DNA from 4 places in the Herminiimonas sp. GW821-FHT09C12 genome. Region 4 is predicted to be linked to each of the others. Evidence: predicted binding sites of a transcription regulator. Region 4 holds the regulator's gene; each other region holds the start of a gene.

Region 1 (8,193 bases), on a different contig from region 4:
ACTTGGTTGGCCTGCTGGTTGTATTGACCACAGTTCCACTGTTTGCTTCGATTCTGCGTATTCCATTCTCGATCATCGCACCAGTGATTATCGTGATTTGCGCGATCGGTGCTTACACCGTTCACAACGCGATGTTTGATATCTGGTTGATGGTGGTGTTTGGTGTCATCGGTTATCTGTTCAAGAAACTCGATTACCCATTGGCTCCTATGGTTCTGGCGCTGGTGTTGGGCGACAAGGCAGAAGATTCATTCCGTCAAGCGATGTTGACATCGCAAGGCGAAGTGTCTGTCATGTTCTCGAACCCACTGGTTGGTAGCATCACTGGCCTGGCGTTGCTCATGTTGTTCTGGCCATTGATCTCGCGTCTGATCGCAAAAGTTCGTCCACCAAAAGTTGACGAGTTTGCTGATGAGCGTCCAGTAGATTGATAGACCTTTGTAATATCTTTGATCCGGCATCCTGCAAAACGGGATGTTGAATGATTCAGCTTTCAAGCTAATCTGATCTAGTGTGCCCCACGCGGTGAATAGCCACGTGGGGCATAGTTGTTTTTGGAGCTAAATTTTGATGGTATGGTTACTCTGCTTGACCAGAGTAATCAGCTTCAATTGAACTGTTTATTGATTAGTCGTGTATTACCGAGAACCATAACTAAGGAGATAGCTATGCCAGTGATCGCAATGACGCAGGAAATGGGCTCGCTTGCCAAAGATGTCGCAATGCATCTTGCACAAACACAGAATCTTGCAGTGATGCGCCATGAGGTGATCGATCATCTTGCAGAAAAGATGGATATAAGCAAAAGCGTGATTCGCCGTTTGCGTGAGGGCAAGGCCGGTTTTGTCGATCGTATTACTGCAGATGAAGAAGGTATCGCCTTATATACAGCGGAAGAAGTATTCGAGTTGGCCAACAAAGGCAATGTTGTCTTGCGCGGCTGGGGCGCAACTTGCCTGCTGCATGCAGTGCCACATGTGGTGACAGTTCGTATTACACGTTCAATGAAAAATCGGGTCGCATGGCTGATGGCGCATTTGGAAACAGATGATGCAGATTTTGCCGAAGCGGAAATCCGTCGTAGTGATGCAGCGCATGCCACACGCATGCATCAGCAATTTGGAGTAACGTGGGGAGATCCGGTGTTATACGATCTGGTGCTGAATACTGATCGCTTATCAGTTGAAAGTTGCGCAGCACAAATTATGAATTTGGTAGGGCGTCCAGAATTCAAGGAAACAAAAGCATCGCAAGCCGTACTTGAGAATATGACGCTAGAGGCGCATGTGCGTGCTGCATTAAAGAGTGCGCCGGCGAGTCGCGATGTCAAGATTACGATTGAAGCAAATCGCGGTCATGTCGTGTTGAGTGGCTTGGTCCTGCATGCTGATGAACATGCTGCTGCAGAGAAAGTTGCCGCTGGTGTTCCAGGTGTTGTCAGTGTGGACAATCAAGTGCGCTTGATGGTTAATTCAAAACTGTATTCTTCGGGCAAATACTAGTTTTTTGAAAATCTGACCTCACTTACCAAGAGGTCAGATTTTTCCTTGATGTTTTAGTCGGCTCAATGTTTCTGGCGACAAATTGAGGTAGGAGGCGAGTTCTTTCTTCGGGATGCGATCGAAGAGTTCTGGATGTTTACGAGTAAAGCGCTGTACGCGACCAGGCGCATCGAGCAAATGCAAAGTAATCGTATGTGCCATGATTTCGCTCATCAAATGCATGACGTCTAACTCAAATGCTTGTTTGACATGTTCATGTTTATCGATGAAAGCGATCCATTGCAGCAAAGGCAACTTCACGACGCGCGCTTTGGTTACGCAGATGATGCTGTAAGGTGTAGGCGTTTTCAGTCGCCATGCGGCGTAACTGGTTTCCATATTGCGTTCATCGGCAAAGCGTAGAATCATTTCCTTGGCTTGCTGATTAGTAACAACGCGCTTCAATATGCCATCAAGGATGAAATATTGTTCCATTTCATGCACGCCCTGATGCAGCAGGAAGTCACCTTTTGGACAGTCTACGACGAGTAAATGCGACTCCAGTTCGGCCCATTCGCTATCAGTCATGTCTTTTAAGACAAGATTTTGTCTGAGCTGGACGCGAATGACATTTCGTTCTGGATGGTTATCAACAGTCGGCATTTACAAGATATGTAGATATAAAAGAAAGAAGGGTGGTCGGGGCCGATATCATGCGATGAAAATTGACCGGGGTCAATGATCGAAGCGAGGGCAGATCGATATGATACGCCCACTTGGATAGTGTATGCGTAAAAGCATAACTAAAGGGTATCTCTAAAAATCAACCGATCTGATTTTTAGAGGTGCCTTGCAAGTACGAATGGCCGACAAAAGCGCGGCAACCATGGGATTAGGCAACGTTGCCTAACCTTTATCGAAATCAACCGAAGAGATATTCATTATGAAAAACGACATTCAGGCAGTAGCAGAAGGCGTAGAGCTGACAGACGGCTTCCACCTCCTGATGGAAGCCTTGGAAATGAACGGCATTACCAACATTTATGGTCTTCTCGGCATTCCGGTTACCGAAATCGGCCGTATGTGGCAAGCACGTGGTAACAAGTTCTTCAGCTTCCGTAACGAACAAAATGCAGGTTACGCGGCATCGGTTGCTGGTTACTTGACCAAAAAACCAGGCGTTTGCGTGACTGTTTCCGCACCTGGCTTCTTGAACGGTTTGACTGCACTGGCTAATGCCACCACCAACTGCTTCCCAATGATTCTGATTTCCGGTTCTTCGGAACGTGAAATCGTCGACCTGCAACAAGGCGACTACGAAGAAATGGATCAGTTGAACATCGCTCGTCCACATTGCAAAGCTTCGTTCCGTATCAACCGTACTGAAGATATCGGCGTAGCAGTTGTGCGCGCTATCCGTACAGCATTGTCCGGTCGTCCAGGCGGCGTGTATCTGGACATCCCAGCACGTCTGTTCAGCACCACCATGAGCGCAGAAGAAGGCGCGAAAACTCTGTTCGTTCCAGTTGATCCAGCTCCAGCACAGATCCCAGGTCCAGACGCTGTTGCACGCGCTGTTGCATTGATCAAAGGCGCTAAAAAGCCATTGATCTTGCTCGGCAAAGGTGCTGCTTACGCTCAATGCGACGCAGACATCAAAGCACTGATCGAAGAAACAGGTATTCCTTTCACGCCTATGTCGATGGCTAAAGGCCTGGTTTCCGATACGCATCCACAATGTGCTGCTGCTGCACGTTCGATGGTTCTGCAAGAGTCCGACGTTGTTGTATTGATCGGTGCTCGTCTGAACTGGTTGTTGTCGCACGGTAAAGGCAAAACATGGGGCGGCTCGAAACAATTCGTACAGATCGACATCCAAGCTAACGAAATGGACAGCAACGTACCTATCGCTGCACCACTGGTTGGCGACGTTCAATCTTGCGTCAATGCATTGCGCGCTGGCCTGAAAGGCGCTGCTAAGCCAACAGAATGGATGAGCGCTATTGCTGAACGTGCTACTGGCACCAAAGCTAAATTGGCTACCAAACTGAGCACAGCTACTCCAGTCATGAACTACTTCAACTCGCTCGGCGCAATCCGTGACGTGTTGAAAAACTACCCAGACATCACTCTGGTTAACGAAGGTGCAAACACCCTCGATAACGCACGTATGGTCATCGACCAATACTTGCCACGCAAACGTGTAGATACAGGTACATGGGGCGTAATGGGTATCGGTATGGGTTCGGCTGTTGCTGCAGCTGTTGAAACCGGCAAGCCAGTCGTTGCAATTTGCGGCGACAGCGCATTCGGTTTCAGCGCAATGGAATACGAAACAATCACACGTTACAACTTGCCAGTAACCGTCATCATCATGAACAACGGCGGTATCTACCGCGGTGACGAAGCAAACCCAGAACACCAATTCTCGTGCATGTTGTTCAATCCGAACACCAAGTACGATATGTTCAGTGTCGCTCTGGGTGGCGAAGGCGTTCGTGCTGAAACTCCAGAACAACTGGCTAAAGCTTTGGAAGCTTCCCTGAAATCGGGCAAGCCAACCATCATCGACGCGATCATCGATCCAGCAGCTGGTGTTGAATCCGGCCGTATTGGTAACTTGAACATCGTTTCGACGATCGGTAAGAAGAAGTAATACTAGATAGAGCCAAGGCGCAAGCCATGGTCATTGCGTGGCACGGTCAGCGAAGTGTTGACTGTGCCGCAACTTGACACTGTTTGTGGTGCGGCACTAGACTAGAAGGTTAAGAACTCCAAGTAGTATTGGATTAAAGCCATGTAAATGGCGCGATTCCACTCAGAACTCTCTGAGTGGTTTTTCACTTCCTGAAAGTATTCTGATTTCAGGAGTCAAGTTAAACGATTGATAAGGAAATCTACCAATCATGAGTCAAACATTACCATTAGCAGGCGTTAAGATCATCGACTTCACCCACGTACAAGCTGGTCCAGCATGTACGCAGCTGTTGGCTTGGTTCGGTGCTGACGTTATCAAAGTTGAGCGTCCAGGTTCCGGCGACGTAACTCGCTCACAATTGCGCGACATCCCAGGCAAAGATGCTTTGTACTTCACCATGCTGAACAGCAACAAGCGTTCGCTGACCTTGGATACAAAAACCCAAGAAGGTAAAGAAGTTCTGGAAAAGCTGATCAAAGAATCCGACGTTATGGTCGAAAACTTTGGTCCAGGCGCATTGGATCGTATGGGTTTCTCATGGGCACGTGTCCAAGAATTGAACCCAGGCATGATCATGGCATCGGTTAAAGGTTTCAGCGATGGTCACCACTACGAAGACTTGAAAGTCTACGAAAACGTGGCTCAATGTGCTGGCGGCGCTGCTTCCACCACAGGTTTCTGGGACGGCCCACCAACTGTTTCGGCAGCTGCTTTGGGTGACTCCAACACAGGTATGCACTTGGCAATCGGTATTTTGACAGCTCTGATGGGTCGTCAAAAAACTGGCAAAGGCCAAAAAGTTGCTGTGTCGATGCAAGATGCTGTTTTGAACTTGTGCCGCGTCAAACTGCGCGATCAACAACGTTTGGACAAAATCGGCTACTTGGAAGAGTACCCACAATACCCACACGGTAAATTCACTGACGTAGTACCACGCGGCGGTAACGCTGGCGGTGGCGGTCAGCCAGGTTGGGTTCTGAAATGTAAAGGTTGGGAAACCGATCCTAACGCGTACATCTACTTCACCATCCAAGGTCATGCTTGGGCGCCAATCTGTAAAGCATTGGGTAAAGAAGAATGGGTTGACGATCCTGCATACAAAACTGCAGAAGCTCGTCAAGACAAGATTTTTGACATCTTCGCAACGATCGAAGAATGGCTCAAAGACAAAACCAAGTTCGAAGCTGTCGACATTCTGCGTAAGTACGACATCCCATGCGCACCAGTTCTGTCGATGAAAGAATTGGCTAACGACGTATCGTTGCGCGAAAGCGGTTCGATCGTTGAAGTTGAGCACAAAGATCGTGGCGAAAAATACCTGACAGTTGGTAGCCCAATCAAATTCTCCGATATGAAACCAGAAATCACTGGTTCGCCATTGTTGGGCGAACACACTGATGAAGTTCTGGCTCAATTGGGTTATTCGAAAGAGCAGATCGCTGCATTGCACGCTGCTAAAGCAGTTTAAGAATTTCTTCAACTAGCTTCTAGCTTGTAAAAACGGCGCCCAGTTTGGGCGCCGTTTTTTTTCGTCTGTGCCACGAGAGGGCAATGCGTAAAGTGGCACTTCTGGGTGTGTAATCGTTAGCTGATATAGTGCTTGTTTGCTCAAGCGAGCATGTTTGAGGATGAGTAGTGAATGATAAATTATGCTGCGATGCAAAATTTTATCTAAGCTCGCATTGATTCTGCGTGTTCTCGGATAACTAGTGCGCTGCAAAATCTCATCGATAAATCGGTGTTAAAAAAGCACGATGGAAGGTAAGAAGAGTAGTTGCTGTGATGGCCTTATTTAAGAGGGAAAAATAGGCAAAACAGAGAAGGATGCGCAGGGCGAATATCATGCGATGAAAATTGACCGGGGTCAATGATGGAAGCGCAGGCAGATCGATATGATACGGCCACTCGTATTAGCTATAGTGAATGCGCAGGCTGAAGGGTATCTCTAAAAACCTATACATGTTTTTTAAAGATGCCTTACCGTAAGAAGTAAGTAAACAGCACGGCCGTGAACGAGCATGACTTTCATGGCCGGCTTAACAGGAAAATCATGTCTTCAGTAACGGCGTATCCGTCGACCACGACAGCAGATGACACCCTCAAAGTGAAGAGCCGCGATAGCGGCATCATTTCGGGTGGTCATCTGGTTGCGCGTGCACTGAAGAATGAAGGCGTCGATACCATCTTTACCCTATGCGGTGGGCACATCATCGACATCTACGATGGTTGTGTCGATGAAGGCATACGCATCGTTGATTTTCGCCATGAGCAAGTTGCTGCACATGCAGCAGACGGCTATGCCCGTCAAACTGGCAAGCTCGGCGTTGTTGTCACTACGGCAGGACCGGGCTGCACTAATGCCATGACTGGTATTGCCACCGCTTTCCGTTCGGAGAGTCCGGTGCTGCACATCGGTGGTCAAGGTGGCATCACTCAACACATGATGGGTTCCCTGCAAGATTTGCCGCATACAGAAATGATGCGTCCCATCACCAAGTTTTCTGAAGGTGTGCGTTCCACTGAACGTATAGCAGACATGGTGTCTATGGCGATACGTGCAGCGTTCGCTGGTGCATGCGGTCCTTCGTATCTGGAAATCCCGCGTGATGTACTTGATCGTGAAATCGACGTGAGTCGTGCTGTGATTCCTGCACCTAGCAGCTATCGTGCGTCAGTTAAATCGATAGGTGATCCGCTCGATATTACAAAGCTGGCGGACTTGCTGTTGCACGCAGAGCGTCCAGTTATTCTGTTCGGTAATCAAGTCTGGACTTCGCGCGGACACAAAGAAGCTGTTGCTCTGGTGCGCATGCTGGATATTCCAGCTTACTTTAATGGCGCTGCGCGCGGTATCTTGCCGCCGGGCGATCCGCATCACTTTGATCGTACACGTCGTGAAGGTTTCGACAAGGCGGATGTCATTGTGATCGTCGGTACGCCTTTTGATTTCCGCATGGGCTACGGCAAACGCTTGAGTCAAAATGCGAAGATCGTTCAGATCGATCAAGACTATCGTACGGTCGGTAAAAATCGCGACGTCAATTTGGGTTTGGTTGGTGATCCGGGTGCCATCCTCGCGGCAACGCTGGAGGCAGCATCAGGTCGTATCGACAAATCGGCGCAAGCAAAACGCAAAGTATGGATGAAGGCCTTGCAGGCAGCAGAAGTTGTCGCAACGGAGAAATTGATGCCGCTGTTCAAATCGAACAGCTCACCGATACATCCATATCGCGTTGCATATGAAATCAATGAATTCCTCGGCGAAGACACTATCTACATCGGTGATGGTGGTGATGTCGTGACGATCTCGGCACAAGCGGTTCGTCCACGTAATCCGGGGCAATGGATGGATCCAGGCGCCTTAGGCAGCTTGGGGGTTGGTACCGGCTTCGCAATTGCTGCCGGTTTGGCCAATCCGGAAAAAGAGGTATTGTGCTATTACGGTGATGGCGCATTCTCAATGACCTCGTTCGATATTGAAACAGCGAATCGCTTCAATGTCCCATTTATCGCGGTGGTCGGGAACAACTCGGCCATGAATCAAATCCGTTACGGCCAATTGGCAAAGTACGGTGAAGAGCGCGGTAATGTTGGTAACCTGCTGTCCGATATCCCGTACAGTCGGTTTGCTGAAATGTTGGGCGGTTATGGTGAGGAAGTGCGCGACCCATCACGCATCGCAGGCGCGCTACAGCGTGCTCGCGAGTCAGTACAGAAAACACGTAAATCTGCAGTCATCAATATCTGGGTCGATCCCGCGGTCTACGCACCAGGTACGATGGCGCAAACAATGTATAAATAATTTTTATTAGCTAAGTACTGCGCGAGTGGGGATGACCTGTTCGCGTTTTTTTGTAAAAGATAGGAGTAGTTGATGAGTAAGGCATTAAGCGGCTATCGCATTCTTGATTTCACACACGTGCAATCAGGCCCGACATGTACCCAGTTACTGGCATGGTTTGGCGCAGATGTTATCAAGGTTGAACGTGCTGGCGAAGGCGATGCTACACGTGG
Region 2 (8,193 bases), on a different contig from region 4:
CTTTTTTGTTTTCGAAATTCAATTCAAGGTGCCGCTGCCTAAGGGTCCTCTTGAAAACTGGTTAGGCTTCTAAGGAAAAAACATGGAAGAACTAAACTCATTAATGATCGGCTTCGGCCACGTTCTCGGCTGGCACAACATTGCACTGATGTTCCTCGGCATTTTGCTGGGCATCGTGGTCGGCGTGCTGCCTGGTCTCGGCGGTCCGAATGGCGTTGCCATTCTGTTGCCGCTTACGTTCTCGATGAATCCGACCTCAGCCATCATTCTGCTGTCCTGCATCTATTGGGGCGCTTTGTTCGGTGGTGCGATCACATCCATCCTGTTCAACATTCCGGGTGAGGCGTGGTCGGTGGCCACCACCTTCGATGGTTATCCGCTGGCGCAACAAGGCAAGGCGGGACAGGCACTGACGTCCGCATTTACCGGCTCCTGCATCGGCGCATTGTTCGGCGTAATCGTGATTACCTTCCTGGCTCCAGTGGTCGCCAAGTTTGCATTGCGCTTTGGTCCTCCGGAATTTTTCGCTGTCTACTTCCTGACCTTCTGCAGCTTCATCGGCATGGGCAAGGAACCGAAAGCGAAGATCATCATTTCGATGTGCGTCGGCTTCATGCTCGCTGCAGTCGGTATGGATACCGTGTCCGGGCAATTGCGCATGACCTACGATGTTCCTGATCTGTTGCGCGGATTCGATTTCCTCGTTGCGGTGATCGGCTTGTTCGGTGTCAGCGAAATTCTGATCACGATGGAAGAAGGCTTGGCATTCAAAGGCAAGAAGGCAGCGATCGATCTCAAGGTCGTTTTCAAGACCTGGGCGATGATGCCTAAGTACTGGATGACCTTGTTGCGTTCGTCGGTCATTGGTTGCTGGTTGGGCATTACGCCAGGCGGCGCGGTAGCTGCATCCTTCATGGGATACGGCATGGCCAAGAAGTTGTCGCGTGATTCCGAGTCTTTTGGCAAAGGCAATATTGAAGGCGTATTGGCACCGGAAACAGCAGCACACGCTGCCGGTACCAGCGCACTGCTGCCTATGCTCGCACTTGGCATTCCTGGTTCGGCTACAGCGGCAGTTCTGCTCGGCGGCTTGATGATCTGGGGCTTGCAACCAGGTCCTATGCTGTTCGTCGAACAGAAGGAATTCGTCTGGAGCTTGATTGCCAGTATGTACCTCGGCAACATCGTCGGCTTGTTGGTTGTACTCAGCACAGTCCCGGTATTCGCTGCGATCCTGCGCATTCCGTTTTCGATCATTGCTCCATCCATCATGGTGATTTGTGCGATCGGTGCCTACACGGTACACGGCGCAGAATTCGACATCTGGTTGATGGTGATCTTCGGCGTGATCGGCTACATTTTCAAGAAACTGAACTATCCATTAGCACCTTTGGTGTTGGCCTTGGTGCTGGGTGATCGTGCAGAAGATGCATTCCGTCAAACCATGGTTGGTTCCAAAGGCGCACTCGGCGTGTTCTGGGGTAGCGGCCTGGTTGGCACCGTGATGACGCTGGCAGTCATCGCACTTGTGTGGCCTATCATCAGCAGCCTTATCGGTAATCTTCGTCAGAATCGTCAAAAACCTGCCTGACAAACGTGCAGCAGTGGAGAACAACGACTCTCCACTGCCTAACGTAAAAAAGCCTGAAGATTTCTCTTCAGGCTTTTTTTATTGCTGGGATATTGCGTAAGCAAATTAGCTGCGAATTACTTTAGCGTTCAATCTACCTTTGCAGCACGGCTGCTGGTGTCACGCAAATCCGCCATCACCGAGTCACGCTTGTCGAGCAAATGCTGACGCAGAATAACTGCCAGTCGTTTACCATCGCGCGCTTCCAGTGCTTGTATCATTTCATCATGTTCACCGATGGCTCTATCCCACTTCTCTTCCTTGAAGTTGGACTTGAAGCGCAAGGCCAGCAAACGTCTGTTCACTGACAGATAGATTTGTCGCAGCATCGAATTGCGTGCCGCTTCATTGATCTTGTTATGTATGGTTTGATTGCGGCTGTAGTAACCAGGCAAATCGTTTTGCGCTCTGCATACCAGCATCGCTTGATGCAAAGCCTTGATATCAGCAATCTCCGCTGGCGAGATGCGCTCAGCCGCCAGCTCGCCCGACAAGGCTTCCAAGCCACTCATCATTTCAAACGCTTCCCAGACTTCAGTGTCATTCATCTTCGACACGAAGGCACCGCGATTCGGCACGATGTCGATCAAACCTTCCGACGCCAGCACCTTCATCGCTTCGCGTAGCGGCGTGCGCGAAATGCCCAAGCGTTCGCACACCTCTCGCTCGTTCAACTTCATGCCCGGAGCCAGCACGCCTTCAATGATCAGTCGCTGCAAATGTTCCACCACCGCATCATGCAAGCGCTGACGCTCCATGCGTGGCATGTCTGGGCTGCTATTGTTATTTTCACCAGCGATCAATGTATTTTGCATACTAAGTCCGATTTAATTTAACTCTATTTTAATCTAATTGCCTGGGAATTGATGCAGCACACCATATGGCATTTCACATACATCCCATGCGCTCGATTACATGTATCTGCTTAGTCACACCACGCCAGTATTGCATTCCCAGCAACTTGCTGGATACACCTAAAAACGACATGTAAACCATCCGTATCAATTCGCGCATTGCTGGACGCAAAAAGCTTTACTAATCAAAATCACTCTGCTAAAGTATTTTGTATGCAATATTCAATAATGCGAAGTTTCCTTAGGAGAATGAAATGCTGAAGCTCGACTTTCACCCAGCCGGCCGCCACATGTTGCAAATTCCTGGCCCTAGCCCTGTGCCGGATCGCATCCTGCGCGCAATGAGCTATCCGACCATCGATCACCGCGGCCCTGAATTCGGTGCGCTGGGCTTGAAGGTTCTGTCCGGCATCCAAAAGATTTTCAAAACGACGCAACCAGTCATCATTTACCCAGCATCCGGCACCGGCGCATGGGAAGCAGCATTGAGCAACACCCTCAGCCCGGGCGACACCGTACTGATGTATGAAACAGGTCACTTCGCCACGCTGTGGAAAAAAATGGCAGAAGCACTCGGCATCAAACCTGAGTTCATCGGCTTGCCTGGCATCGAAGGCTGGCGTCGCGGCGTACAAGCTGATTTGATCGAAGCACGTCTGCGTGCCGATACCGGTCATGTCATCAAAGCAGTCTGCGTAGTCCATAACGAAACCTCCACCGGCGTTACCTCCAATATCGCAGCCGTACGCAAGGCGATGGATGCAGCCAATCACCCTGCACTGTTGTTAGTCGATACGATCTCCGGCCTCGCAGCAGCGGACTATCGTCATGACGAATGGGGCGTGGACGTGACAGTATCCGGTTCGCAAAAAGGCTTGATGCTGCCGCCTGGCATCAGCTTCAACGCCGTCTCGAAAAAAGCGATCGCTGCCAGCAAGAATGCCAAGTTGCCGCGCGCATTCTGGGATTGGACTGACATCATCGAGATGAACAAAACCGGCTACTGGCCGTACACACCGAACACCAACCTCTTGTACGGCTTGCACGAAGCGCTCGACATGATCCTCACCGAAGGCCTAGACAATGTATTTGCCCGCCACGAACGTCTGGCCGCAGCTTGCCGCCTCGCCGTCAATGCCTGGGGCCTGGAAGTGCAATGCGCGGACTCTTCCGTCTACTCACCTATCCTGACTGGCGTCATGACACCTGAAGGAATCGATGCAGACATGGTGCGTAAAACCATTTACGAACGTTTCAATATGTCGCTGGGCACCGGCCTCGGCAAGATGAAAGGCCGTATGTTCCGCATCGGTCATCTGGGCGAAGCAAACGATCTGAGCTTGATGGCGACATTGGCCGGTTGCGAAATGGGTTTGAAAATCGCCGGTATCAAACTCAAGGGCAGCGGCGTTGGCGCAGCGATGGAATTTTTGGCAGAACAAAAAATCCCACCGTTGAAAATCGCAGCCTGATTAAAACTCTGTCAAAGAACATCAGCCTGCATGCTGGCGTAATAGCTAACTGCAGGCTGCGTCAAAAAGCTTTGCATATATAAAGAGACGCACGCGACTGTGCAGCGCTGATTGAATGTGCTGTTTGTTTCAGAAAAGGATGTCCCGGAAATGCTCGTCAAGCCGATTCACTTTGTTCCTGTAAGCGGACGTAGTCCTAGCCCGCTGGCAAGCCGCTTGCGCAAGGAATTGCGCGGCGATGTGTTGTTCGGCAATGCAGATCGTGGCCGTTACGCCACCGATGCATCGATCTATCAAATCATGCCGATAGGCGTTGTGGTTCCGCGCGATCAAGCTGATCTGCTGCTCTGTCTGGACATTGCACGTTCCGAAAAAACTCCCATCCTCGCGCGCGGCGGCGGTACCAGCCAATGCGGTCAAACAGTAGGCGAAGCGCTGGTCATCGACAACAGCAAGTGGTTGAATAACGTTATCGATTTCGATGCAGAAAAACGCACCATCACGGTAGAACCGGGCATGGTGCTGGACCATCTGAATGCATGGCTCAAACCACATGGCTTATGGTTCCCGGTTGACGTTTCGACTGCGGCGCAGTGCACGATAGGCGGCATGGCAGGCAACAATTCCTGCGGCTCGCGTTCTATCGAATACGGCAATATGGTGCACAACGTGTTGGCAATAGATGCTGTGCTTGCTGATGGCACGCAAGGCCGCTTCGAGACGCTGGAAAATATGGCGCACACCACGCGCCTGCAAGAAATCACACAAGGCTTAAAACGTATCGCAACCCGCGAACAGCAAGAAATTATCGAACGCGTACCGAAAGTATTGCGTCGCGTCGCCGGTTACAACATCGATCTGTTCGACTGCCAAAATCCGCGCGCTTACACCGATGATGGCAGCGCCAATCTGGCACATATATTGGTCGGCTCCGAAGGGACATTGGCCTTCAGCCGTCAACTGACATTGAAGCTGGTACCACTGCCTAAGCACAAGGCGCTCGGCGTCATCAACTTCCCAACCTTTTATCAAGCGATGGATGCCGCGCAGCACATCGTCAAACTGCTGCCGACCGCTGTAGAGCTGGTTGATCGCACGATGATTGATCTGTCGTTAGATATAGCCGCATTCCGTCCTGTCATTGAAAAAGCCTTGGTCGGCAGTCCACAAGCGATCTTGCTGGTGGAATTCGCGGGCGACGATAAAGCAGCATTGGTTGAAAGACTCGCCGCTTTGGCCGACTTGATGAGTGATCTCAGCTTGCCCGGATCTGTCGTCAACATGGTCGATGCGAATGAACAAAAAGCTTTGTGGGATGTGCGCAAAGCCGGTCTCAACATCATGATGAGCATGAAGGGCGACGGCAAACCCGTGTCCTTCATCGAAGACTGTGCCGTGCCGCTAGAACATCTGGCCGAATACACGAATCGTCTCACTGAAGTTTTCCACAAATATCACACCGAAGGTACCTGGTACGCGCATGCCAGCGTCGGTACTTTGCACGTACGTCCTATACTCGATATGCGTCGTGACGGCGCAGCCGACATGCGCAAGATTGCGGAAGAAGCATCGGCATTGGTACGCGAATACAAAGGCGCATATTCCGGCGAGCATGGCGACGGTTTATGCCGCGGCGAATGGGTGTCCTGGCAATACGGACCGAGCATCAATCAGGCATTCAGCGAAATCAAGGATTTGTTCGATCCAGACAATCGCTTCAATCCTGACAAGATCGTGCGTCCGCCGAAGATGGATGACAAAAGCAATTTCCGCTTTGCACCCGGTTATCAGGAATTGCCGATCAAGACACAACTGGATTGGTCGGCATGGAACGTTACACGTGATCCTGCCAGCGGTAAGGAAACAGAACCAGGTACCGGCAATGATCGCACCGGCGGTTTAGCCAAAGCCGTCGAGATGTGCAACAACAACGGCCATTGCCGCAAGTTCGACGCTGGCACCATGTGTCCTAGTTATCGCATCACAAAAGATGAACGTCACGTGACGCGTGGTCGCGCCAACACATTGCGTCTGGCTATCTCAGGCCAACTTGGCGATGAAGGTCTGGCCAGTCCCGACGTCAAGGAAGTGCTTGATCTGTGCGTCTCTTGCAAAGGCTGCAAACGCGATTGCCCGACCGGCGTCGATATGGCCAAAGTAAAGATAGAAGCACGCGCAGCATGGGCAAATAAACACGGCATCAGCCTGCGTGAAAAACTCGTGGCTTACATGCCGCGTTATGCACCTTATGCCAGTCACGTCGGCACGCTGCTCGCTGTCGCCGACAAGCTGCCGTGGATATCCGGCTGGTTGAAAAAACAAATCGGGCTGGCACCGCAACGAGCATTCCCGCGCTTCAAGCCATCGTTCCTGTCGCAACGTAGCAATCACAACAGCGATGCGACGACTAACAAGGAAGTGCTGCTGTTCGTCGACACCTTCAATAATTACATGGAGCCGGAAAACGCCATCGCCGCACAAGCCGTGCTGGAAGCTGCCGGCTACACCGTGCATTTCAATGTACGCGCTGGCGAACGTCCGCTGTGCTGCGGCCGTACTTACCTGTCCGCCGGTTTAGTTGATCAAGCCAAGCAAGAAGCGCGCAGAACGCTGGATGCATTGATGCCTTTCGTTAATAGAGGCGTTGCTATCGTCGGCCTGGAACCATCGTGCCTGCTGTCACTGCGCGATGAATTCCTCAATTACGGATATGGCAAAGAAGCCGAGAAGTTGGCGAGCATGGCCTATCTGTTTGAAGAGTTCCTAGTACATGAACATAGCGCAGGACGACTACAGCTTGATCTCAAACCACTCGCCTCAAACAAGGCGATGGTGCATGGTCACTGCCACCAAAAAGCATTCGATGCATTCCGTCCGGTACAAACGGTATTGAACTGGATACCGCAACTAGACGTTGCTGTCGTCGAATCGTCTTGCTGCGGCATGGCTGGTAGTTTTGGCTACGAAGCAGAACATTACGATGCGTCGCAAGCGATGGGTGAACTGTCGCTGTTCCCTGCAATACGCAAGGCAGAAGATGGCACCATCTTTGTCGCCGACGGCACCAGTTGCAGACATCAAATTTCTGACGGTACACAAGAAGAAGCCATCCACGTTTCACGCGTACTGGCCGACGCCTTACGCACGTAATCAGTTGCGATGCACGCATAGTGCATCGCAACAAAAACATCTCCCTCACTCAAAACACCGCTGTCCAGCCAAGGATGGCAAGAAGTTCTGCTTCCGCCCGGAACCAATCGATCTTTTTGCACTCAGTTTAAGTGTGTAAGATGAAATAACACCTAAGCTATCGGCCTTGGGACTCTGACGTAACGACCGAATCCGCGTATTGCCGATGTTTTTGATCTGCATCAATCTCTTGCGCTGCGTGCGCAATATAGTCGAAGAAAGTAGCGTCCTTCCCACCTCATGGAGGTCACCATGTTCCAGAAAATTCTCATTCCAACCGACGGTTCTCCGCTATCCGATAAAGCAGTCGATACAGCAATTGAGTTTGTTCAAAAACTGGGCGGCGAACTGGTCATACTCTCCGTCGCCGAACCCTATTTATATACAGGCATGATGGAAGGCGCAGGCGTCTTCCCGATAGATCCGGTGCTGTATGACGACAAGGTTGCCGACCTTGCACAGAAACACCTAGATAAAATCGAAGCCACGACACGAGCCAAAGGCATTAAATCCAGAACCGTGGTGTCGATAGGCCTCAATCCGTATGAAGAAATCGTCAAGATCGCCGAAGAGTACAAATGCGACGCCATTTTCATGGCATCGCACGGACGCAAAGGTTTGAACAAGCTGTTTGTCGGCAGCGAAACACAAAAAGTGCTGGCGCACACCACGCTGCCAGTTCTGGTGCTCCGCTAGAAGCGCGTATTACCCTGGGTTGCGACGCCTGTCGTGACCCATTTTCCCTGCAATTCCATCCAAGGTAAGCGGGTAATAGCCGTTCTCGCCCCGTGGTATCATTGCGCTTCGCAAAAATGCGCAGAAAACATCCTGATTCAACACGAAATTCGCAAAAAATCCGCATAGTTCGTATATCCGAGCCGGATTGATTCTTGTCCTAGCCATCCAGATAGCCGCCATCCATTTTTATCCTGAACGGAATTAGTCATGCGGATACATAATTTCCTGATCACTTGCGCTCTTGCTCTTGTGACATTATCGGCACAAGCGTTTGAACGGCCTTTCCCGCCCGAGGTAAAACGCGGCGTGA
Region 3 (8,193 bases), 330 kb from region 4:
CAATCTGAATCAAGGGTAAAGGGATTTTGAGCGGCACTAAACGCGCGATAAAGGCGCTAGCCACTACGGCGAGAAGCAAAATGAGAATGATCGTAACGGTGTGCATCTAAGCCTGAGTTTCAAATGGTGCCTAAGCACACGAATGACTTACGTAATGCAGATGGGAAAACCAGAGTTTCCGCACAAGCTGCCAGGCATCGATTTTACGCTGAAGCGACAAAGTGAACATGGATCAGAAAAATACAAAGGCAATGCCTACACTGGTTTTCTCTGAGGCAATCCATGCTCACTCTCCTTACATAGTTACCATCAAGGCTTACTCATCCCCTCCTTGCGGATGGCCTCATCTTCCATCAGTTCGTACCACATCGCATTCAGTACGGCAAAAGCAGCCGCGAGAGGCAAGCCGAGTATCCAGGCGAAATACCACATGATTTGTCCTTGTCTTTAACTGGCTACCGTCAGATGACGGTAGCCAGAGGTTGGAGTTTCTTCACAATTAATAAGCGTGTTTGGTTTCATCACGGATCTCTTTTTCATCGACCTTGCCCCACAGCACGTGATACACCCAAGTGGTGTACGCCACGATGATAGGAATGAAGATAGCCGTCACAACCAGCATGATGAATAGCGTCAAATGACTGGATGACGAATCCCACACCGTCAAGCTGGCACGCGGATCAATGGATGAAGGCAAGATGAATGGGAACATCGATGCACCCACGCTCAAAATGATGCCGCTCACACTCAATGCACTACACAGCAGCGCAAAAATTTCGCGACGCAAGCGCAAACCCAGCAACGCACCCACGGCACCAACAAAACCCAGAACCGGTGCCGCCATCGTCCACGCATGTTCCTGATAATTGACGAACCATGCACCAGGATGTCCTTCAACTGTTTTCAGCAAAGGATTGGATGGGCCTAATGGATCGACAACGCTACTGATGCGATAGCCATCAATATATTTCCACAGCAGCAAACCAGCGACCGCATACAACACGATCGTAGCCAATGCAGCCACGCTACCGAACTGTCGCGCCCGACCAGCAATTGCACCATCTGTTTTCAACTGCAGCCACGCTGCGCCGTGCATGATCAGCATGGCGACCGATACCAATCCGCACAATATGGCAAATGGATTAAGCAAACCGAAGAAGCTGCCATCGTAAAAAATATGCATGCTGGAATCGAGTCGGAACGGCACACCTTGCAACACATTACCCAGAGCCACACCGCAGATCAGCGTCGGTACAAAACCGCTGAAAAACAAGACCCAATCCCATCTCGCACGCCAACGCGGATCTTCACGTTTGCTGCGAAATTTGAACGCCACCGGTCGTAAAATCAATGCGGTCAGAATCACAAACATCGCGAGATAAAATCCGGAGAAAGACACCGCGTACAACTGCGGCCAGGCAGCGAAAATAGCGCCGCCGCCCAGTATCAGCCAAACCTGATTGCCTTCCCACACTGGACCAACACTGTTGATGACGACACGTCGCTCAATATCGGTACGACCAACAAAAGGCAGCAGGATTCCAGTTCCCAGATCAAAGCCATCCGTCACGGCAAAACCGACCAGCAGTACACCTATCAATGCCCACCAGATCAGGCGCAGAGTGTCATAGTCTATGAGAGTATGCAGAATCATAATTGCTCCGGCTTGGCGAGAGGGACTGCACTAGCGGCAGCGGAATTGACGTTCACACCTGTTGTAGGCGAATGCTCTGAAGTCGGCCCTTGTTTGATCGTTTTGAAAATCAGTTTTATCTCGATCACGAACAGCACGGTATAAATCAGCACAAAACCGGCCAGTGTAATCAACAGGGTTTTGATACCCAGATTCGACACCGCCACTGCAGTCGGCAAGACGCCTTCAATCACCCACGGTTGTCGACCGAACTCGGCCACCAGCCAACCCGCCTCAACCGCAATCCACGGCAATGGAATCGCGCACACCGCCAGCTTCAGCAACCAGCGATGACGATCCAGTTCACGACGTGCAGACAGTACGAAGAAAGTCGCCGTCAGCAGAATCATGAAGAGACCGATCCCGACCATGATGCGGAACAACCAGAACAGTGGAGCAACCTGCGGCACCGTATCCAATGCAGCCTTGCTGATCTGTTCAGGTGTCGCCAGTCGCGGATCGTCTACATAGCGCTTGAGCAGCAGCGCATAACCGAGGTCATGACCGTTATCTTCAAACTCCGTGCGCATGGCCTGCGTGATGTTGGCAGAACTACCTGCCGCGCGTATTTTCTGCAAGGCATCGTAGGCGCGTATGCCATTGGCAATACGTAACTCCGCGTGCTGTACCAATTCATTGATGCCGGGAATCACGGTATCGAGCGAACGCGTACCAATCAAACCCATCACCCACGGGATATGAATTGCATAATGCGTTTCGCGCGCAGCCTGATCAGGGAAACCGATCAAGGTAAAACTGGCTGGCGCAGGTTCGGTTTCCCACATGGCCTCAATCGCAGCCAGTTTCATTTTTTGATGTTCGGTAGAGAGGTAACCGCTTTCGTCACCAAGTACGACAACCGACAGCGCGGCAGCCAAACCGAATGATGCGGCTACCGTCATCGAGCGTTTGGCCAGTTCCAGATGGCGACCTTTAAGCACATACCATGCAGATACACCCAGCACGAAGATCGCCGCCGTTACATAGCCGGCAGAAACCGTATGTACGAACTTGGCTTGTGCTACCGGATTAGTCAGCACCGAGAAAAAATCGCTGACTTCCATCCGCATTGTTTCCGGATTGAAGACCGCACCAACTGGATTCTGCATCCAGCCATTGGCGATCAAGATCCACAAAGCGGAAAAATTGGAGCCTATAGCCACCGCCCAGGTTGCGACCAAATGACCTACCTTGGAGAGCTTGTCCCAGCCGAAGAAAAACAGACCAACGAAAGTGGCTTCCATGAAGAAAGCCATCAAGCCTTCAATCGCCAGCGGTGCGCCGAAAATATCGCCCACGTAATGACTGTAGTAACTCCAGTTCATGCCGAACTGAAATTCCATGACGATGCCGGTCGCCACACCCATCGCGAAGTTGATACCGAACAAGGTGCCCCAGAATTTGGTCATATCGCGCCAGATGACGCGACCGGTCATGACATAGACCGTTTCCATAATGGCGAGGATGATAGATAGGCCGAGAGTCAGCGGCACGAACAGAAAGTGATACAACGCTGTCGTGGCAAACTGTAGCCGTGATAAAGAAACAATATCGAGTTCCATGTAGCTCCCTTTTGTGCTTAAATTCTTCGTCGTGCCTGCTTCTTGAAGCCACTATCAATCCGGCCGCAAGCTGTTCAACACACCCTCAAAATCTGCATCGCTACGCTTCACATCAGCAACAATACGCCCATGTTGCAAACAAACCAAGCGGTCTGCCAACTCTGCCTCACGTCGCACATGTGTTGCCAACAGGAAAGCACGTCCCGTAGCTTGCATCTTCAATCTTTGTAAAACATCCCGCGCCGTCGCTGGATCCAGCCCTTCCGTCGGCTCATCCAGGAGCCAAAGCGGCACTTGTCTCAATAACAAGCGTGCCAGTGCCAAACGACGCAATTGCCCGCCGGACAAGCCCAAACCGCCCTCGCCCAAGCGTGTATTCAGCCCTTTTGGCAAATCTGCAACATCGTCGGCCAAACCGGCTGTCTGCAATACCTCCCACAGCCGCGTATCGTCGGCACCCGGATCGGCCAGGCGCAAGTTATCGCGCAAGCTGTCCTGAAACAGTTCAGTACGTTGCGGCAGCAGGCAATGCGGCGCAACTTGTACCGTGCCGGATCGCACGCTCAGTTCCCCGGCGACAACTGCCATCAATGTGGATTTCCCAGCTCCACTCGCACCAATCAAGGCAACGCGTTCGTTGACGCCTAGCGTGAGCGAGATGTCGTGAAGAACGGCAATGCCAGGCGCATCGCTACCTGCAGGATGCGCGCTGATGTTGATCAGATTAACGACGTATTCACTAGGTAGAATTTGTGCGGGAATGGTATTGGCTTTTGCTTCCTGCATACGCGGAGCAAGACGACGTGCCGCCAACACCGTACGTCCCAATTCCAAGGCACCGCGTCGCAAAGCAGAAAATGGTTCCGTTGCGGTCAGCACCAACAACAAGGCAAGCGCAGCGATAGGCGTACCTATTGCACCCGCTCCTACCAATGCGCCAACAGCAAGCAAGGTTCCCGTCAACGTCAATGTGCCGACCACGCCATACGCCATGCCCGCCTGCGCTTCCAAACGATTCAAGGCATCGTCAGCACGTGCCAGATGATGATCAGCACTTGCCAAGGCAGCGCGCTGTGCATCAAGGCGGCCAGTCATGATTAACTCTGTCTGCCCCGCAACCAGATCGATACTGCGGGCACGTAAAGCTTCCATCGCATAGCTGCGACGACGCGCGGCAGGACGCGCACGTTGCGCCACGAATAATGTAATTCCCAAGCCCGTCACAATCAGCCACAGCGCAATTGCTACGCCCAACCATATCTGCACAAAACCCAATGCCACACCGATTGCCAACGCTGCTGCCAGTGCTGCGCCAACGGGCACAAGTATGCGTAAATACAGCGAATCCAGCGCATCGATATCGCCTGTCAGTCGGAACAACAATTGTGCAGGTCGCGACAGCAAACGCCGTGCCGCTTCCGGTTGCGCCCAGCCACGGAACAAGCGCACACGCAAGGCAGCCAACACCGCTAACGTCGCATCGTGCGTCACCAATCTTTCGCCATAACGCGAAGCAGTACGCCCCAAGGCCAATAAGCGTATGCCTGCCGAGGGCATGAACACATCGAAGGTAAATGCCATGCTTGTATTCAATCCGGCAATCGCCGTCGCCGTAATGAACCAACCGGATAAACCGAGCAGTGTCATGCCGGATAACACCGTCACGGCAGCCAGCAACGCGCCCAGCAACAATTTATTCCGGCACTCGGCCGCAAACAAATTCAACACAGGATGGAGATCGCGCCACAGTCTCATTCAGACTCCTGCGCATCCAACACGATCACGCGATCCATGCGCGCTGCCAGGATTGGATCGTGCGTCGCGATGATCATGGTCTTGCCCTGCGCCAGCTGCAGCAAGGCATCCGTCACCTGTTGTGCCGTAGCGCTATCAAGATGGGCAGTTGGCTCATCGACCAACAGCAAGTCAGCATGCTTATCCACCGCTGCACGCGCCAGTGCCAGGCGTACGGCTTCACCGCCCGACAAGCCGCCACCGCCTTCACTCAAGCCAACGCCAGGGTGTGCTTGCGACACAGCATCCAGTGAAGCGAAACGCAGTGCTGCAGCAACATCAGCCACATCAACATCGGCGCGACCCAGTGCCACATTCGCACGGACCGAGCCGGAGAAAATATGCGGCTTCTGCCCTATCCAAGCCATACGTGTACGCAATTCAGCTACCGTATTCGCAGACAGCGTCACGCCATCGATCGCGATCTCGCCAGACTGCGCAGACACCATGCCCGCTATCAAGGACAGCAGTGTCGATTTACCGCCACCACTAGGCGCCACGATGGCAATACGCTCACCTGCAGCGACATGTAGATCGTATTCATCAAATACAGTAGCGCTTGCATCTGAATATGAAAAACACAGGCCTTGTACATCGATAGACGGCGCAACGCGTTCCGTTGTTTGAGCTGTTTTCTTTGTCTGTTGCTCTGCATCCGGCAACAGCAATCCTTGCGCTGTCAAACGAGCGATCGCATCCAGTGCAGCATCGCCCGCGGCCTTGTCGTGCCAGACACTGGATAACTCCCGCAAAGGCTCAAAGAAAGCCGGTGCCAACAACAGGATGAACAAACCCTGCCCCAAAGTCAGACGCGTACCCCATGTGCCGAATTCGATTTGTCCCAGCAAATGAAAACCGATATAAACCGCCATCATCGCCACACCCAAGGCTGCGAACAACTCAAGAACTGCCGAGGACAAGAAGGCGATGCGCAACACATTCATCGTGCGGTGTCGCAGCGACTGTGCCGATTCCTGCAAGCGCTGTGCTGTCGTCTCTACTGCATCCAATGTACGTAGCGTCGCCAAGCCGCGCAGACGATCCAGCAAAAAACCATTCATGCCGCCCATCTCCACCATCTGCGCTTCGCTCGCTGCTTTCGCACGCCAGCCAACCAGTGCCATGAAGATTGGAATCAGCGGAGCCGCCACCAGCAGAATGAATGCAGCAATCCAGGAAAGTGGAAAAACGACGACAAGAATCGCCAACGGAACAATCGTGCAACGCAGACGTGCGGGGCGATAACGTGTGAGATAAGGGACGACTGCTTCGGCCTGCTCGGCAATTACACTTGCGGCCAGGCCCGATGCAGGTCGCAGTGCGTCCAGCGGAGAACGCACCGCCAGCGACAATGCCACGCGTTCACGCAATTGCGAGAGGTCAGCACGCGCCGTTTTAAAAACACGGCGCATACCCCACGCATCGCACAGCGCACGCAACACACCAAGTATGAAAATCAGGAAAGCAGGAAGATATATAGAGGCGAGTCCATCGCCGTCAGCCAGACGCTGCAGTGCATAAGCAAGCAGCGCTGCCTGCGGCAACCACAGCAATGATGCAAACGCTTGCAGCAAACTTCCGACATCAATCCCTTTACCGGATCGCAATCGAAGGAAAGCGGCTGGAGTAGTTCGCATAGTGCCTTGCATTTTTGCGCATTGCCATCTCATTGCGTGACAGCACGTGCTTCATTACATCGGATCCGATGAGATTGATGACAGCATACGCCTTGGCGAGCGTTGTAGACAGTATCAGATAGATCTGTAATTAGCCGTAGCAGATTTCCTGCCGATGAATAAGCTTTGCTTGGTCGCGCGAAAAATGGATCAAAAACGGGTATTGCTGGTGTACACATCATGCCGAGCATTATCCGGCATCGAATATTTAACTTCTTGCGCTATATCAAATTTATGCTCGTTTTATCTGATCGTATGACAGCTAACTGGAGAGAGGCAAGTCTGCCAGCATATCGACATGCTCAACGAGGAAATCGATAAACACCCTCGCCCGTGTACTCTGATTACGTCGGTTCGGGTAATAGACGAACAAGTCCGCCGACGGCAGGACAAAATCGGGCAAGACAATTTTCAGCCGTCCGCTCTTCACATACTTCGCCAAATCCCATTCGGAGCGAATCAGGATGCCGTGCGCATCTAGCGCCCAACCCAGAACGATATCACCGTCATTGCTGGATAGTGCGCTCTGCACTTTGACGACTTCGCTATTTCCCTTGTGCGTGAAACGCCAGATACCGGCTGCTTCATCATTCTGGCGATGCGTAATACAGCGATGCCTGCTTAAGTCGGCTAGCGTCTTGGGTGTGCCGTGACGTTCCAGATAAATCGGCGATGCGCACAGAAAACGACGGTTAGACATGATCTTGCGTGCATTGAGACGCGTATCCGGCAAGTCACCAAAGCGTATCGCCAAATCAAAGCCACTCTCCACCAGATCAATCGGCTTGTCCGTCACTTCGAATTGCACTTCTACATGTGGATAGAGTTTGGCGAATTCAGACACCAGCGGTGCAATCGCCGTACGGCCAAAGCCCAAGGTCGCATTGACGCACAACAGTCCGCGTGGCGTAGAGCCACCCGACGACACTGCGTCCTCCATTTCCTTTACTTCTTCCAGAATTCTGGTCGCGTAACCCAGATAGGTCTCGCCTTCGCTGGTGAGGCTGATGCTACGCGTCGTCCGGTTGATAAGCCTGACGCCCAGGCGTGCTTCCAGTTGCGCCAGTCGCTTGGTTGCCGCCGGTGGCGTGATATCGAGCGCGCGCGCAGCCGCCGAGAGATTGCCGTGGCGGGCAATCAGCACAAAGAATTCAAGTTCGGATGAGATGTCAGTTTTCACTGGGGGTGAATAGTTATATGACTTGCGGTGAATTATAAGTACGCGTTCTGCGAATAAGCTAGCGCTTTCCATATTCCACATCGACCAGACGCGATGTTTTCAGGAGACCCGCATGAGAATAGTTGAAATCCGCGAAAAGACTTTACCGATTAGCTCCCCTATACGCAATGCATACATCGATTTCAGCAAGATGACACTGAGTCTGGTGGCGGTCATTACCGACGTCATCCGTGACGGCAAGCCAGTCGTCGGCTACGGTTTCAACTCGAATGGTCGTTACGGCCAGGG
Region 4 (8,193 bases):
ACATTGCGGCGATGGAAGCTGCGTTGATACAAGCCGACAGTCTGTCTTTGATGGATCGTATGGCGGTGCATTTTGCTCTCGGCAAGGCATATCTGGACACGCGTAATTCGGCACGAGCGTTTTATCATCTGGATGCGGGCAATCGTTTGAAACGATCCACATTTAGCTATGACGCGGCTGTTACGCAACGGTGGATGAAAGGCATTGTTGCCACATTTGATACAGATGTTATGGCGCAACACACTGAAGCAGCGTCGTCGTCGGAATTGCCGGTTTTTATTATTGGCATGCCACGCTCAGGCACGACCTTGGTCGAACAAATCCTGGCTTCTCATCCGCAAATACATGGTGCAGGTGAGTTGAGTGCATTGCGTCTTGCGGTCGATAGAACAGGTGCTTTTCCGGAAAGGACCGCCCATCTGTCATCGGATGAGTTGGCACAGATCGGCCACGATTACTTGGCGCGCATAGCGCCGCTGGCAAACGGCAAGAGTCGTCTGGTCGACAAGATGCCATCCAATTTCTTTTATGCCGGTTTGATTCCATTGATTCTGCCGGGTGCGCGCATCATTCATTGTCGGCGCGATCCGGTTGATACTTGTCTGTCGTGCTACAGCAAACACTTCGCTGGTGAGCAATTGTTCAGTTACGACCTGACGGAGTTGGGGCAATTCCATCTTGCTTATCAGGCGCTAATGGATCATTGGCGCAAGGTGCTGCCAGCCGACAGATTCATAGAAGTGGATTACGAAGCGGTGGTGGAAGACCTCGAAGGTGAGGCCAAGCGCTTGATCGATTTTGTCGGCATGCCGTGGGACGATGCTTGCCTGAGTTTTCATAAAACGCGTCGCGTCGTTCGTACTGCCAGTGTTAATCAGGTGCGCCGACCTATTTATAAAACATCCAAAGGTCGTTGGGAAAGACATGTGGCTCACCTAGGCCCATTGCTGACAGCACTGAAAATCAATGAGTCGTGAATAAGCTCACTGCCGTCGCACATACACTTACTGCGACAGACCGTCAGACACATTACGGTCATGCTGGCGCGGTGTTGTGGCTGACAGGTTTGTCCGGCGCAGGCAAGTCCAGTCTGGCTATGCATCTTGAACACGCGCTGACCAAGCTGGGTTATTCCTGCTATGTGCTTGATGGTGACAATGTACGTCGAGGTTTGAATGCCAATCTGGGGTTCAGTCACGAAGGCAGAACGGAAAACATCCGTCGCGTGGGCGAAGTTGCATCCTTGTTCGCCGATGCAGGTCTGATTTGCATCGCCGCTTTCATCTCACCATATCGCGCTGATCGTGCGCGTGCCCGTGAGTGTTGCCGTCAGACTTTCCATGAAATTCATGTTGCCGCCGATCTTGCTACTTGTGAAGCGCGTGATCCGAAAGGTCTCTACAAGGAAGCTCGAGCAGGGAAGGTACGAGAATTTACTGGCATTAGTGCACCGTATGAAGCACCGGAACAGGCGGAATACATCGTTGATAGTGCCAATGAGTCTTTGACTACAAGCGTGGAAAAACTGACCGCTTATGTGCTTGCGAGTCTGCCGCTGGTGCGCGTCACTTCATCCAAATAACGTCTATCGCCATCATTCGTGGCAAAATCGTCTCGTATAGACATTCAGTCTTGCTTTAGATAATTATTCCGAGAGCGATCATGCCAAGTAAAGACATCGAGATCCAACTGAGCGAGCGTGCACGTCAGCCGGACGATTGCAGTCGTATTCTGGTTACAGCACTGGAATCCGGCGATATAGAGACATCGGTCGCACTTTATGAACCGACAGCAGTGTTGTTCTCGAAATCAGGCAGAACGATGACAGGGCTGGAGGCTATCCGTCAAAACAATGCATCACTGATAGCTTTGAAGCCCACATTCGCCATCGACTTCATCAAGTCCACGATCAGTGGCGACGGTACACTCGCGACCAATAGAATGAAGGCGAATTTGTCGTGGAAAGATGCGGAAGGGAAGTTGGTACAAGCCAGCGTGGACACACTAGAGGTATTGCGGAAGCAAGAAGATGGATCGTGGCGTTACATCATCGACGATCCGTATGGCAGCATGCGTGCGAATTTGAACGAACGTTAATTCGTTCAAATTCGTACTTAGGCGGTGTTTATGATTTGGCTTTGCTTCTACGGCTGAGGAAGCGTTCCAGATCGGAAATGCGCTGTTCCGTATGCAAACGCATGCAGCTGAAGAACTCGATGTCCTTCATGATGCTGCCTTTGTTATAGACGCTGATGGTCTTGCAATCCTGCTCGACAAATCCAGCCCATTCCTTTTGCGCCACACGTAATTGCTTTTTAGTCGCTACGTAAGGAATGCCTTCCTGATCCTGATTAGGGATTTGTTTCAGCAAGGCTTTGTAGGTGACGTCCAGCTTGTCATGCGCTTTTTTGTATTCTTCTTTTGCGCAGCTATTCATTTCCTGCGGCGACCCTTTGGACAGACAGGGATCAACCTGTTGTGCAAAAGCGCTGATCGGAAGCAAGGTCAAAAAAGCCAGTGTGATTTTATTCATCATATCCCTGTCGAAAAAATTAATAAGCACATGCGTCTTCAGCAAGACTAGCAGCATACGGCAGCAGCTTGCTTCATATTTTGATTGACGTCAATAAACTGTCTGGTAGATGTCAATCTAGGTTTTCAGTCGATAGCCAGTCTTGAAGATGTACCAGACGGCGACCAGACATGCGCTCAGGAAGACCAAGGTCATGACTATGCTGACGGCGACGCTGACATCCGAAACGCCATAAAAGCTCCAGCGGAAGCCACTAATCAGATAAACCACCGGGTTCACGAGCGCGATCTTTTGCCATACTGCAGGCAACATATTGATTGAATAGAAGCTGCCGCCAAGGAAAGCTAATGGCGTCACGATCAGCATAGGAATGATTTGCAGCTTCTCAAAACCAGTCGCCCAGATACCGATGATGAAGCCAAACAGGCTGAAGGTAACGGCGGTCAGAATCAGAAAAGTCAGCATCCACAGTGGATGTGCAATTTCAAAAGTGACAAACAATCGTGCCGTTGCCAGTATCAAGATGCCGAGTATGATGGATTTGGTTGCGGCTGCACCTACATAGCCGATGACAATTTCCACATAAGACACTGGCGCGGAGAGTATCTCGTAGATCGTGCCAGCGTATTTCGGCATGAAGATACCGAAGGACGCGTTCGAAATACTCTCTGTCATCAATGCCATCATGATCAAGCCCGGCACGATGAAGGCGCCATAGCTGACGCCGTTGACTTCGACCATGCGCGAACCGATGGCCGCGCCAAACACGACGAAGTAGAGCGAGGTAGAAATAACCGGCGATGCAATACTTTGCATCAGCGTGCGCCAGGTACGCGCCAGTTCGAATTTATAAATAGCTTGGATTGCGTAAATGTTCATGGTTTCCTTCTCAATCCTTGCTGTGCACTAGGCTGACAAAAATCTCTTCCAGCGAGCTTTGGCTGGATTGCAGATCCTTGAAGTCGATGTTGTGCTCACTCAATTTCTTCAACAGTTCGGCGATGCCGGTTTGTTCACTCTGCGCATCGAAGGTGTATGTCAGTTCGTTACCGTCTGTCGAAAGCTCCAGTTGCAAATGAGAAAGCTCGGCAGGAATGATTTGCAAGGGATGCTGCAATTGCAGGCGTAATTGCTTCTTGCCCAGCTTGGCCATCAAAGCTGCCTTGTCTTCGACCAGGATCAGTTCGCCTTTGCGGATGACGCCGATACGGTCGGCCATCTCTTCGGCTTCTTCAATATAGTGCGTAGTCAAGATGATAGTCACGCCGCTCTCACGCAGGCCGCGCACCATTTCCCACATATCGCGGCGCAGCTCAACGTCGACGCCAGCCGTCGGTTCATCGAGGAAGAGTATCTGCGGTTCGTGCGAGAGTGCCTTGGCGATCATCACGCGTCGTTTCATGCCGCCGGACAAGGCAAAGATTTTCGAATCTTTTTTGTCCCACAGCGAAAGAGAGCGCAAGACTTTCTCGACGTACGCATGATCTTTCGGCTTGCCGAATATGCCGCGACTGAAATTGACTGTGGCCCATACCGTTTCAAATGCGTCGGTCGATAGCTCTTGCGGTACCAGTCCGATCTTGGTGCGGGCAGCGCGATAGTCGGTCACGATATTGTGACCATCGGCCAGTACGGTACCTTCACTCGGATTGACGATGCCGCAGATGATGCTGATCAATGTGGTTTTGCCGGCACCGTTCGGTCCGAGCAGGGCGAAGATTTCGCCGCGACGGATATCGAGATCGATGCCTTTGAGCGCCTGAAAGCCTGACGCATACTGCTTGGTCAGACCCTTGACGGAAATAATCGATTGCAAACTGCCTCCGTAATAGATGGATGATGCCAACTCGCGTATGTTGCGAGTGACTGTCAGTTTTTTAGAATGCAGAAATGCTGCAGATACGCATTATCGCAGCGTAGCGATATCCTTGCTTTCCAGTACGTGTTTATCTGCGCCATGCCTGGCAACAGTCAGCATCGCCTTGCCCAATGCTTCGGTGGTGGTGATCTGCTCGGGGAATATGGCGCGCAGAATCGGGAAAAGTGGTGCGGATAATGCGTAAAGCAGACGGTAAGACCTGGTTTTTGATTTTATTCCGTGTAATGGCTGTATCACGCCCGGACGGAACATATAAGCGTTGAAGGGCAGGCGCAGCAAGGCATTCTCTGTTTTTCCCTTTACGCGCGCCCACATCACGCGTCCCTGTTCCGAGCTGTCGGTACTGGCACCAGATACATAGATGAAGGTCATATTCGGATTGAGTCTGGCCAATGTTGTGGCTGCCGCCAGCGTCATGTCATAGCTGATACGGGTGTAGTCGGCTTCGGTCATTCCAACGGATGAAATGCCAAGACAGAAGAAACATGCATCGATATCTCTCAATTCATCTTCGATGGCCGTGTAATCAAACAAGTCGGAATGAACGATGTCCCGCAATTTTGGATGTTGTTGCCCAGTGCTGCTGCGGCCTATGGTTTTTATCAGCGTGACATCGGGATCGAGCAGGCATTCTCGCAATACGCCCTGGCCGACCATACCGGTCGCACCGAATATCAATATATTCATTTCATCCTCTTCGGTAAGCCCAACGTTAAACGCGCGAGTGCATCGTGCATGCGATCACTGAATAGCCAACGCATGAATAGAATCAGCTTCCTTACGCCAATTTTTTACTTGAATGGCTAAGTAAAAATGGCTAAGTCAGAACGTGTGCTCAAGGTAGGGGCGCCTTGAATAAAATCAATACCTGGATTTAACGGCAACTGGCGCTGCCAGCAGCCATTTCTTTCAAAATTGCGGGGTCGAGTAGCTCAATCTCGCGATTGCTCACTTTAAGCAAGCCTTCTTTCTTGAACTTGGAGAGCAAGCGGCTGATGCTTTCTATCGTCAGGCCGAGATAGTTGCCTATATCTTCACGCGACATACGCAGTTGGAAGTTGGTGGAGGAGTAGCCACGCGCTGTATAGCGTGAAGCCAGATTCAGCAAAAAGGCCGCAAAGCGTTGTTCAGCACGCATGTTGCCGAGCAGTAGCATGACGCTTTGCTCACGCGTGATTTCCTGGCTCATCATGCGATGGAAGTGACGCAGCAGCGTTGGCATGGTGCTGAATAACTCTTCCAGTCGTGGGAATGGGATTTCGCAGACTTCACTGTCTTCCAGCGCAATCGCATCACAGTGGTGGAGATCGGTGCTGATTGCATCCATGCCGAGCAATTCGCCCGTCATCTGGAAGCCGGTAATCTGCTGTTCGCCGCCAGCATTGATCTGGCAGGTTTTGAAGTGGCCTACGCGCACCGCATACAAGTTAACAAAGGGATCGCCCATGCGATACAGATACTCATCGCGCGACACTTTGCGCCGGCGGCCGATGATTTGATCCAGACGCTCCATATCGTTTTCGCCCAAGCCCATAGGCAGACACAACTGATGCATGCTGCAAGTGGAGCAACTGGCACGCAAGGCGTTGACGTTCAATGCTGTATCAACGGTAGGGGAAGAGGGCTGGCTCATATTCTTTGCTTAGTCGAACCGCAATGCGGCATGGGTGCGGTGACTGGTTTGATTAACGGTGAGAGGCTCAGTCTTGAAGACTGAGGCGACTCATGTGATCTTGTCATCAATCTGTAACAAGGGCAACTTATCCTTCACCTGCGCCCATTTTTCATGTTCAGGCATAGGTATCTTGGCCTGGCTGATACGTTTCCAGTCCGGGCGCGTGGATAGTTCACGATTCAATGCGACGAAATGCTGCTGTTCGGGCGAAATTTCAGCCGCGTTAACGATGGCATTGACGGGGCATTCCGGTACGCATACGGAACAATCGATGCATTCATCTTGATTGATCGCAAGAAAGTTGGGGCCTTCAAAAAAACAATCCATCGGGCAAACCACAACGCAATCGGTATATTTACATTGAATACATGCTTCAGTGACGACAAACGGCATTTTCCTTGTTCCATTTTTGCGATCAGATGCGCCATTGTAAACGCTGTCGCCGGAATTGCCTTTTTGAAGGTGCGCCGAAATGACGGCGCTCATTGCAAGATGGGAAGGCGAGTGGTAAAGTGCGTCGATTATTTTCCGATGGGGTTTTTGAATGGGCAGTTCCAGTTGTAGTTCTCATACCGATAGTATGCTGGCAAGGTAGCCCACGATTTCTCATCGCTACCTTGCCGCAATGGCGGGTAGTGGCTTTAAGGCAATCGGTCCTCGGTTGTTCTTTTTCTACTCCCTTAGTTTTTAAATTGATTGCATATATCGCTCTGGCGGTGTGATCTTGTGTCCACCTGCACGAGCTTGAGTGCGTTGTATCTTGCTGATGACTCGCAAGCATGGTCTGACTGTTGACGTCGCTTCATCGCGCCTTCATACACTCGGAGCAGCATGCGTATTCCTGCCGGCGAAGGTGATATGCCTTTTCCCGGTGTGCTCAGACTGGATAATCATGAATACAAGGTGTCACCATGTTTGAGTTGTTTGCCCCTCGTCGGGCAGATCAGTCCTTGCTTGCGATTTCTCCCAATCGCTGGGATTGGGCATTGTTGCCGCTGGTGCTGGCCGTGTTTGTTGCGGTGGGCTTTGGCGCGATGCAGATGACCAGGCCGTTTGTGGTCGGCGAAGTAACGCCGATCTCGCTTGATCCCTCCAATCTTCCTTATTACTTGCTGCGTACGATTTTGCGGATGTTCATAGCGCTGGCTTTTGCGCTGCTGTTCAGCTTTATCTTCGCTGCGATTGCGGCCAAATATCGCGCTGCCGAAAAGGTCATGATACCGATGCTGGATATCCTGCAATCGGTGCCGATTCTCGGCTTTCAGGCGATTGCGATTGCGCCGTTCATAGCATTCTTCCCCGGCAATCTGCTGGGCGTTGAGTGTGCGGCGATTTTTGCGATCTTTTCTTCGCAGGCGTGGAATATGGCGTTCAGCCTGTATCAATCGATACGAACTGTGCCGGCTGAACTGAGCGAAGCTTCGCGCGTGTTCCGTCAATCGGGTTGGCAGCGTTTCTGGCGTTTGGAATTGCCTTATGCGATGCCGGGCTTGTTGTGGAACATGATGATGTCCATGTCCGGCGGCTGGTTCTTCCTGGTGGCGGCAGAAGCGATTTCCGTTGCAGGACAAGATATCAAGCTGCCCGGCATAGGCGCTTATATCGCAGTCGCGATTGAAGCCAAGGATCTGCATGCGATCGGCTGGGCGATAGGTGCCATGTTGGCCGGGATCGTCTTGTATGACCAATTGTTCTTCCGGCCTTTGCTCGCATGGGCGGATAAATTCCGTTTTGAAGAGTCACAAGGCGAAACCGAACAGCGTTCGTGGTTATTGAATTGGGGACGCCGCAGCCGCTGGATGCGTGCATTTACGGATCGTGTCTGGACTATGTTGCGCAGCACCTTGGGTTGGTTCAGCGTGCGCTACGACGGTACCGCGCCGCAAGCCAGTGCGCGTGTCATTCATCCTTTATGGTCGCGTGCATGGAGCGTAGTGGTCTTGCTTGCTACCGCGCTGGCGATCTATCGATTAATTACTTTCGTACATAGCGATGTCGGTTGGCCTGAAGTAGTCCATGTGGTGTGGTTGGGCCTGATTACACTGACACGCGTGTTGGTGCTGATTGCCCTGGCATCGCTGATCTGGGTGCCGATTGCAGTCTGGA

Evidence for each region. The regulator FNR, encoded in region 4, switches genes on or off when oxygen is low (the NO sensors DNR and NnrR bind a similar motif). The targets are predictions, from matches to a motif close to TTGATNNNNATCAA.
Region 1: a site for FNR is predicted at 2,207-2,220, ahead of oxc (oxalyl-CoA decarboxylase). Genes of this name have one in related genera too.
Region 2: a site for FNR is predicted at 7,318-7,331, ahead of AC07N2_RS01680 (universal stress protein). Genes of this name have one in related genera too.
Region 3: a site for FNR is predicted at 6,942-6,955, ahead of cydD (thiol reductant ABC exporter subunit CydD). Genes of this name have one in related genera too.

What each region holds. Positions count from the first base shown of each region.
Region 1 covers NZ_JBWKPC010000001.1:388,394-396,586, reverse strand. Annotated here, with positions in the region: gene AC07N2_RS01845 (tripartite tricarboxylate transporter permease) at 1-431, shown strand, start outside; gene AC07N2_RS01840 (cytidylate kinase family protein) at 669-1,502, shown strand; gene AC07N2_RS01835 (Crp/Fnr family transcriptional regulator) at 1,536-2,144, opposite strand; gene oxc (oxalyl-CoA decarboxylase) at 2,425-4,137, shown strand; gene frc (formyl-CoA transferase) at 4,388-5,647, shown strand; gene AC07N2_RS01820 (thiamine pyrophosphate-binding protein) at 6,230-7,981, shown strand; gene frc (formyl-CoA transferase) at 8,054-8,193, shown strand, end outside.
Region 2 covers NZ_JBWKPC010000001.1:347,900-356,092, forward strand. Annotated here, with positions in the region: gene AC07N2_RS01655 (tripartite tricarboxylate transporter TctB family protein) at 1-73, shown strand, start outside; gene AC07N2_RS01660 (tripartite tricarboxylate transporter permease) at 83-1,591, shown strand; gene AC07N2_RS01665 (GntR family transcriptional regulator) at 1,720-2,445, opposite strand; gene AC07N2_RS01670 (pyridoxal-phosphate-dependent aminotransferase family protein) at 2,739-3,956, shown strand; gene AC07N2_RS01675 (FAD-binding and (Fe-S)-binding domain-containing protein) at 4,107-7,106, shown strand; gene AC07N2_RS01680 (universal stress protein) at 7,398-7,841, shown strand; gene AC07N2_RS01685 (hypothetical protein) at 8,091-8,193, shown strand, end outside.
Region 3 covers NZ_JBWKPC010000002.1:1,127,982-1,136,174, forward strand. Annotated here, with positions in the region: gene AC07N2_RS15135 (Na+/H+ antiporter) at 1-106, opposite strand, end outside; gene cydX (cytochrome bd-I oxidase subunit CydX) at 310-432, opposite strand; gene cydB (cytochrome d ubiquinol oxidase subunit II) at 500-1,654, opposite strand; gene AC07N2_RS15150 (cytochrome ubiquinol oxidase subunit I) at 1,651-3,255, opposite strand; gene AC07N2_RS15155 (amino acid ABC transporter ATP-binding/permease protein) at 3,310-5,010, opposite strand; gene cydD (thiol reductant ABC exporter subunit CydD) at 5,007-6,686, opposite strand; gene AC07N2_RS15165 (LysR family transcriptional regulator) at 6,988-7,905, opposite strand; gene AC07N2_RS15170 (mandelate racemase/muconate lactonizing enzyme family protein) at 8,018-8,193, shown strand, end outside.
Region 4 covers NZ_JBWKPC010000002.1:801,808-810,000, forward strand. Annotated here, with positions in the region: gene AC07N2_RS13675 (tetratricopeptide repeat-containing sulfotransferase family protein) at 1-977, shown strand, start outside; gene cysC (adenylyl-sulfate kinase) at 974-1,582, shown strand; gene AC07N2_RS13685 (YybH family protein) at 1,663-2,097, shown strand; gene AC07N2_RS13690 (lysozyme inhibitor LprI family protein) at 2,126-2,536, opposite strand; gene AC07N2_RS13695 (ABC transporter permease) at 2,651-3,412, opposite strand; gene AC07N2_RS13700 (ABC transporter ATP-binding protein) at 3,423-4,349, opposite strand; gene AC07N2_RS13705 (NAD-dependent epimerase/dehydratase family protein) at 4,440-5,099, opposite strand; gene fnr (fumarate/nitrate reduction transcriptional regulator Fnr) at 5,287-6,045, opposite strand; gene fdxA (ferredoxin FdxA) at 6,136-6,480, opposite strand; gene AC07N2_RS13720 (ABC transporter permease) at 6,999-8,193, shown strand, end outside.